DNA from 2 places in the Escherichia sp. MAL-1 genome. Region 2 is predicted to be linked to the other one. Evidence: predicted binding sites of a transcription regulator. Region 2 holds the regulator's gene; the other holds the start of a gene.
What was found. The regulator LexA, encoded in region 2, represses DNA repair genes until DNA is damaged. The targets are predictions, from matches to a motif close to TNCTGTATGTACATACAGNA.
Positions count from the first base shown of each region.

Region 1: a site for LexA is predicted at 1,534-1,553, ahead of metR (HTH-type transcriptional regulator MetR). Genes of this name have one in related genera too.

Region 1 covers NZ_CM129609.1:4,803,569-4,808,000, forward strand. The annotation lists gene metE (5-methyltetrahydropteroyltriglutamate--homocysteine S-methyltransferase) at 1-1,467, opposite strand, end outside; gene metR (HTH-type transcriptional regulator MetR) at 1,585-2,538, shown strand; gene bioP (biotin transporter) at 2,426-3,325, opposite strand; gene yigL (sugar/pyridoxal phosphate phosphatase YigL) at 3,401-4,201, opposite strand; gene pldB (lysophospholipase L2) at 4,209-4,432, opposite strand, start outside.
Region 2 covers NZ_CM129609.1:4,572,612-4,577,043, forward strand. The annotation lists gene dinF (MATE family efflux transporter DinF) at 1-1,288, opposite strand, end outside; gene lexA (transcriptional repressor LexA) at 1,361-1,969, opposite strand; gene dgkA (diacylglycerol kinase) at 2,079-2,447, opposite strand; gene plsB (glycerol-3-phosphate 1-O-acyltransferase PlsB) at 2,618-4,432, shown strand, end outside.

The DNA of each region.
Region 1 (4,432 bases), 230 kb from region 2:
GTCATTACGCTCAGCCTCGCCATGTACCAGCACATCCAGTCCCAAACGTTCCTGCTCAACAATGGCCTGCCTGATATGTTCCGCAATGCCCGTGCGGTAGTTATTGGCGTCGAGATTACCCTTTTTGAAATCCAGACGCAGGGTACGAATTTCCGTGGTTTGCGGGAAAGAACCAATCGTGGTGGTCGGCCACGCTGGCAGTTTAAAACGCGCACGCTGGGCTTCGGCACGCACTTCATAGACATTCGCACGCTGGCTGTCCTGGGCGGTGATCGCCGCCAGACGCTTTTCTACCGCCGGATTATGTACACGAGTAGAGTTACGACGCGCCTGAATTGGGGCGCTCCACTCTGCCAGAGCTGCCGTGTCACCACTGTTCAGCGCATCGCGCAGCAGTGCCAGTTCATGGCATTTTTGTAGGGCGAAGGCAAACCAGCTTTTCACTTCTGCATCAAGACGCGTTTCCACGCTCAGGTCGATGGGGCTGTGCAGCAACGAGCAGGAAGATGCCACCCACAAATCACGTTTGCCGACAATGTCCTTAATTTGCGCATATTTCTCAGTAAGATCGGCGCGCCAGACGTTACGACCATTGATCAGACCCGCAGACAGCAGCCAGTCAGAAGGCAGGCGCTTGTGCAGTTCAACAACGTCATCTTTACCATGTACAAGGTCCACATGCAGCCCCTGAACAGGCAGCGCAGTAATCGTGTCGAGATTTGGCGTTACGCCTTCAAAATAGGTGGTCAGCAGCAGTTTCACCTGTCCCTGGAGCGCGTCGTAAGCGGGTTTGTATGCGTCCAGCCACGCCTGTGGTAGTTCCAGTACCAGCGCGGGTTCATCAATCTGTACCCACTCGATGCCGCGTTTCGCCAGTTCTGCCAGCACTTGCTGATAAACCGGCAGAATGTCGTTCAGCAGGCTAAGGCGGTCAAACTGTTCACCTTTCACTTTCCCCAGCCACAGGTAAGTAACCGGCCCCAGCAGCACAGGCTTAACGTTGTGGCCCAGCGCCAGCGCCTCGTCCACTTCCTCCAGCAGCTGCGTCCAGGTCAGTTTGAACTGTTGGCCTTTAACGAACTCCGGCACCATGTAGTGATAGTTGGTGTTAAACCATTTGGTCATTTCCGCTGCCGCCGCAGGTTCGCCAGTCGGCGCACGTCCACGACCAATACGGAACAGGGTGTCGATATCTACCGAACCGTCTTTGTTCTGATGACGTGGCGGAACATTACCCAGCAGCAAACTGGTGGTCAGTACATGATCGTACCAGGCAAAATCGCCCACCGGCAGCAGGTCGATACCCGCTTGCTTTTGTTGATCCCAGTGACGAGCACGCAGTTCACGCCCTACTGTCAGCAGTTCTTCACGCGTGGAGTTCCCCGCCCAATAACTTTCTTGCGCTTTTTTCAGCTCGCGACGCAGGCCAACGCGAGGGAAACCGAGGGTGTGATTAAGAATTGTCATTATATGCCCCTTATGGAATTTTTAGTATTTAGCCGTCCAGATGTTTACACATCCATAATTGGCGGTTACTGTATATTCCTCAAGCGCAAATTATTCATGCCGAAGTGAAGGACTTTCATGATCGAAGTAAAACACCTGAAAACGCTACAAGCGTTGCGGAACTGCGGCTCGCTCGCAGCCGCTGCGGCGACGTTGCATCAGACGCAATCCGCCCTGTCTCACCAGTTTAGCGATCTGGAACAACGCCTTGGCTTCCGGCTATTTGTGCGTAAGAGCCAGCCGCTACGCTTTACACCGCAGGGAGAAATCCTGTTGCAACTGGCAAACCAGGTACTGCCGCAAATTAGCCAGGCCCTGCAAGCCTGCAATGAACCGCAGCAGACGCGTCTGCGCATTGCCATTGAGTGCCATAGCTGTATTCAGTGGCTGACACCCGCGTTAGAAAATTTCCATAAGAACTGGCCGCAGGTAGAGATGGATTTTAAATCGGGCGTGACGTTTGACCCGCAGCCCGCCTTGCAACAGGGAGAGCTGGATCTGGTAATGACGTCCGATATTCTGCCGCGCAGTGGCCTGCATTATTCGCCGATGTTCGACTATGAAGTGCGTCTGGTGTTAGCACCTGACCATCCACTGGCGGCGAAAACGCGAATTACACCGGAAGATCTCGCCAGCGAGACGCTATTAATTTATCCGGTGCAGCGTAGTCGACTGGATGTCTGGCGGCATTTTCTTCAGCCGGCAGGCGTCAGCCCGTCACTGAAAAGCGTCGATAACACCTTATTGTTGATTCAGATGGTTGCCGCGCGGATGGGTATTGCCGCGCTACCGCATTGGGTAGTAGAGAGTTTTGAGCGCCAGGGTCTGGTGGTGACCAAAACCCTGGGCGAAGGCTTGTGGAGCCGACTGTACGCCGCCGTGCGCGATGGCGAGCAGCGTCAGCCAGTTACGGAAGCGTTTATTCGCTCAGCGCGCAATCACGCCTGCGATCATCTGCCGTTTGTGAAGAGCGCGGAGCGACCCACTTACGATGCACCCACAGTGAGGCCAGGATCACCAGCGCGCCTGTAATAAACGTTGGCCAGTGCGGCTGTTGGTGCCAGATAGCCAGGTTTACCAGCAGCCCTGCCGGAACGTGCATATTATTCATAATGCCCAGCGTTCCGGCGTCCACCTGCGTCGCGCCGTAGTTCCACATAAAGTAGCCAATCCCGGAAGCCACCACGCCAAGAAACACCAGAATGCCCCATTGCAGCGTGGTTTGCGGCATTTTCTGCGCATTTCCCAGCAAGAACCATGCAATCACTGCCACCAGAAACGCGCCAAGATAGAACCACGCAAAGGCGTTATGCTGTGGCATCGGGCGAGTTTCCATCAGGCGTTTGTAACCCACCATGCCAATGGCAAAAGTGATATTGGAGAGTTGCACCAGCAGCAAGCCAGTCCAGAAATGGTCGGTGACCTGATCATAGCGAATAATCCCGGCACCAATCACCGCCAGCAAGGCGCTAAAGGCATAGCCCCAGCGCAGACGGCGCTTACTCATGATGTCATAAATCAGCGTGATGTAGAGCGGCGTCAGCACGGTGAACAGCAGCAGCTCGGAAACCGTCAGGTAGAGATAAGCGCGGAAACTCAGCATATACATCACGCCAAGCTGCATCGCGCCCACCAGCATATACAGGCCGACCGTTTTCAGGCTATTGCCACGGGTACGCAGAAACGGCAGAAAAACGAGTGCCGCCAGGCCAACACGCACCAGCGCCGCAAAATAGCTATCGACGTGCCCCGCAAGGTACTCGCCATAAAAGCTAAAGGAGAAGGCCCACAGAATCGTGGTGATGATAAGTAGCGCCACAATGGAAAACTCTTTGATTAACGAGGATCCATTGTAGCGAAGTATCTGGTTGACAACTGACCAAATAAAGAACGATTACGATAAATAGAGTTTACGCAGATAATGCGGCACCGCGTCTTCGGCGTTAGTACCAATCACTTCCAGCTCCGGATGCAGATCTTTCAGCCGTTGATGCGCGCTGCCCATAATGCAGCCTTTCCCCGCCATCGACAGCATTTCGGCATCGTTCATCCCGTCACCAAACGCAATACAATCCTTCAGGCTGTAGCCCAGTTTCTTCGCCACCGCTTCCAGCGCATGGCCTTTTGAAACGCCGCCCGCCATCACTTCCAGACAGGTTAAGGTAGAGAAACTGACGTTGACGCGATCGCCCCAACGAGCGTTAATCGCCTGCTCCAGCGGCAGCAGTTGTTCATGGGAATCGCAGGTGAAGAACACTTTGCTGACGCCTTCCGGCTCCAGTAATCCAGGCTCATACAGCGCATATTTGAACACCGCTTCTTTAAAAAAGCGCATCTCTTCCGGGCGATGGCGATTCATAAACCATTCGTCGTCGCGATAAACGTTAGTAATGATGTCCGGATTGTCGTTGACTACGCCAAACAGATCGCTGGCAATGTCGCGATCCAGGTTATGAGCAAAAATCAGATTGCCATCCAGATCGTGAACGCGCGCGCCATTGGAGGTAATCATGTAAGACTTAATCTCCAGATTATCGCGAATTTGCCCCACATCAACGTGGTGACGACCGGTCGCAAACACAAAGTTGATGCCGCGCGCGGTGAGCAGCTTCAGAGTTTCTTTGGCGTAAGGGGATAACGTATGGTCGGGAGAAAGTAACGTGCCATCTAAATCAGACGCAACAACCTGGTACATAAGAAATTTAAACCTCTGTAGAGCGGTTTCCGCTGGGTGAGTTATGCCTGTTGAAAAAATCAACGATGGCGTGGAGCGCGACTGAGCGCATTGCGTCCTTTTCAAAAAGGATCTCATGGTACGCACCTTTAATTACCAACGGCCGTCCTCCTTCGACAGGATGGCCCGCGGCGGTGCGGAGTTCACAAAAACGGTCGTGCATGCGGTTATCCACCACGCGTTCCTCTTCAG
Region 2 (4,432 bases):
GCCGCCAGATAGCCGCCAGAGAAAGCCCGCGCAACGCCAGAAAGACGGTTAATGCCAGCCACAAACCATGATTACCCAGCCACGGCAGCGTAAGGAGCGTCAGCGCAAAACCTGCGGCGGCCACCGCCATACTGTTACGCATTTCGGCGGCACGCGTTGCGCCTATAAACATGCCGTCCAGCAGATAACACCAGACGCCAACCAACGGCAAAATCACCTGCCAGATAAGATAGCGGTCAGCCAGCTGCTGAATCTGGGTTAACGACGTCAGCAACGCAATGATGTGTTCCCCTGCCAGCAAATAAACCACCGAAAACAGTAACGCTACAATCCCCGACTGGCGGCACGCTGCCCGCCATACATCCAGCAACTGGCTACCGTCGCGCGCACCGTATGCCTGACCGGAGTGCGCTTCAACCGCGTAGGCAAAACCATCAAGCGCATAGGCGGTAAAGGTGAGTAGCGTCATCAGAACCGCGTTAACAGCGATAATGTCACTCCCCAGTCGCGCACCAAGTACGGTGATCGCGCCGAAACAGAGTTGCAACAACAGCGAACGCAGCATGATATCGCGGTTAAGCGCCAGCAAGCGACGGAAGTTTCCTCGCCAGGCAGTTTTCAGCATTTCGCCGGAAATTCCGCGTAGTTTGAGGATTTTACGCACCATTAGCAGACCAATCAGCAATGTTGCATATTCCGCAATAACCGTCGCCAGCGCCGCGCCCTGCACGTTCATATGCAGCCCCATCACTAGCCAGACATCCAGCACAATGTTGAGGATATTGCCGACCACTAACAAAATTACTGGCGCACGGGCATATTGCACGCCGAGTAACCAACCGAGTAATACCAGATTCGCCAGCGACGCCGGTGCGCTTAACCAGCGGATTTCAAGAAAGCGCCGCGCCTGTTCCAGGACTGCTTCACTACCGCCAACAATATGCAGAGCCAGATCGATAATCGGTGTACGCAGCAGCGCAATTAACGCCCCAGCCCCCAACGCCAACAGCAACGGTTGCACCAGCGCACGGGCTAATGCCTGAGGATTTTTGGCACCATAAGCCTGCGCAGTCAGCCCGGTGGTGCTCATGCGTAAAAACAGCAACAGCATAAAGAGAAAGCTGGTCGCCGTTGCACCAACCGCCACGCCGCCCAAATAAACCGGGCTATCAAGATGACCAATTACCGCCGTATCGACCAGTCCCAGCAACGGAACGGTGATATTGGAGAAAATCATGGGTAAGGCGAGATGCCAGAGTGCTTTATCAGATGAAGTGAGGAATGCCATGCAGACAAGCCTGATGAAGAGAGATGAAAAACAAACCGCGACGCCTGGCGGCATCGCGGTCTCAGAGATATGTTACAGCCAGTCGCCGTTGCGAATAACCCCAACCGCCAGCCCTTCAATGGTGAAGCTCTGCTGACGAAGGTCAACGACAATTGGTTTAAACTCGCTATTTTCTGGCAACAGTTCGACTTTATTGCCCTGTTTTTTCAGGCGCTTAACGGTAACTTCGTCATCAATACGTGCGACAACGACCTGACCGTTACGTACATCCTGAGTTTTATGCACTGCCAGCAAGTCACCATCCATAATGCCGATATCTTTCATCGACATCCCGCTGACGCGCAGCAGGAAATCAGCATTCGGCTTGAACAAGGAAGGATCGACCTGATAATGACCTTCAATATGCTGTTGCGCCAGAAGCGGTTCACCGGCAGCCACACGACCTACCAGCGGCAACCCTTCTTCCTCTTCCTGCAACAGACGAATCCCGCGTGATGCGCCGGAAACAATTTCAATAACGCCTTTGCGTGCCAGCGCCTTCAGATGTTCTTCAGCCGCGTTTGGGGAACGGAACCCCAAACGCTGCGCGATTTCCGCACGCGTCGGCGGCATACCTGTCTGGCTGATGTGATCACGGATGAGATCAAACACCTCTTGTTGCCTGGCCGTTAACGCTTTCATTCCGCCCCCTGGGTGTATATACAGTTATGCTGTGAGTATATACAGCAAAAGGCGATTTTGGAACCATAAACTGCACAATAAACCAGAGATTTATCGAAATCTGGAAGGGTTATCCAAAATGCGACCATAACAGGATGCACCAGGTTATCACGGCGACGATAATCGCAATCAGCACCGCGGCGGATCCCATATCTTTAGCGCGTCCGGAAAGCTCATGGTATTCAGAGCCAATTCGGTCAACCACTGCTTCGATGGCGCTATTGAGGATTTCCACAATCATCACCAGCATCACGGAGCTGATAAGCAGCACGCGGGTAATTGCGTCCACATCCAGCCAGCAGGCGATGACCACCGCCAACAATACCGCTACGCCTTCCTGACGGAATGCCGCTTCGTTGATCCATGCAGCGCGTAAACCTTTCCAGGAATAGCCAGCAGCTTTGATAATTCGGGTGAATCCAGTGGTATTATTGGCCATTGAAAGAACCTTTTTACATTATGAGCGTCAATATCAGTGTACCGTTAAATCCGATGATTCGGGTTTGCGTAACGCTGCGCGAAACATGAGCGGATACCACAGAATTTCCCATGACTTTCTGCTATCCTTGCCGCGCATTTGCATTATTAACCAGAGGCTTTACATCGTTTATGTCCGGCTGGCCACGAATTTACTACAAATTACTGAATTTACCATTAAGCATCCTGGTAAAAAGCAAGTCTATTCCGGCAGATCCTGCCCCGGAACTGGGGCTGGATACCTCTCGTCCAATTATGTACGTTTTACCGTACAACTCGAAAGCAGATTTGCTGACGTTACGCGCCCAGTGTCTGGCTCATGACTTGCCTGACCCGTTAGAGCCGCTGGAAATCGACGGCACGCTACTGCCGCGCTATGTGTTCATTCACGGCGGGCCGCGTGTATTCACCTATTACACGCCGAAAGAAGAGTCTATTAAGCTGTTCCACGACTATCTCGATTTGCACCGTAGCAACCCAAATCTGGATGTGCAGATGGTGCCAGTATCGGTGATGTTTGGTCGCGCGCCGGGGCGTGAAAAAGGCGAAGTAAACCCGCCGCTGCGTATGCTTAACGGCGTACAGAAATTTTTCGCCGTACTGTGGCTCGGTCGCGACAGTTTTGTGCGTTTCTCGCCGTCAGTTTCGCTGCGCCGTATGGCGGATGAACACGGCACGGATAAAACTATCGCACAGAAACTGGCGCGCGTGGCGCGTATGCACTTTGCCCGTCAACGTCTGGCTGCTGTGGGCCCACGTCTGCCTGCTCGTCAGGATCTGTTTAATAAGCTGCTCGCCTCCCGCGCCATTGCCAAAGCGGTAGAAGATGAAGCGCGCAGCAAAAAAATCTCCCATGAAAAAGCGCAGCAGAACGCGATTGCGCTGATGGAAGAGATTGCGGCGAATTTCTCTTACGAGATGATTCGCCTGACTGACCGTATTCTGGGCTTCACCTGGAACCGCCTTTACCAGGGCATCAACGTCCATAACGCCGAGCGCGTTCGCCAGCTGGCCCACGACGGTCATGAGCTGGTATATGTGCCTTGCCACCGCAGCCACATGGACTACCTGCTGCTTTCTTACGTGCTGTATCACCAGGGGCTGGTGCCGCCGCATATCGCCGCTGGGATCAACCTGAACTTCTGGCCGGCCGGGCCGATTTTCCGCCGTCTGGGGGCGTTCTTTATTCGCCGTACTTTTAAAGGCAATAAACTTTATTCCACCGTTTTCCGTGAGTATCTCGGCGAACTGTTCAGCCGTGGTTATTCCGTCGAGTACTTCGTGGAAGGCGGTCGTTCCCGCACGGGGCGTTTGCTGGATCCGAAAACCGGTACGCTGTCGATGACCATTCAGGCGATGCTGCGTGGCGGCACGCGTCCGATTACGCTGATTCCGATCTACATCGGTTATGAGCACGTCATGGAAGTGGGTACTTACGCCAAAGAACTGCGCGGCGCGACGAAAGAGAAAGAGAGCCTGCCGCAGATGCTGCGCGGTTTAAGCAAGCTGCGTAATCTCGGTCAGGGTTACGTCAACTTCGGTGAACCAATGCCGTTGATGACCTACCTTAACCAGCACGTACCAGACTGGCGTGAATCTATCGATCCCATCGAAGCGGTGCGTCCGGCATGGTTAACGCCGACGGTCAATAATATTGCTGCCGATCTGATGGTACGCATTAACAACGCAGGCGCGGCAAACGCCATGAACCTGTGCTGTACTGCGCTTCTGGCGTCACGTCAGCGCTCACTCACCCGCGAGCAGTTAACCGAGCAACTCAACTGCTACCTGGATCTGATGCGCAACGTACCTTACTCCACGGACTCTACCGTTCCTTCAGCCAGCGCCAGCGAGCTTATCGATCACGCGCTGCAAATGAACAAGTTTGAAGTCGAGAAAGACACAATCGGCGACATCATCATTCTGCCGCGCGAGCAAGCGGTGTTG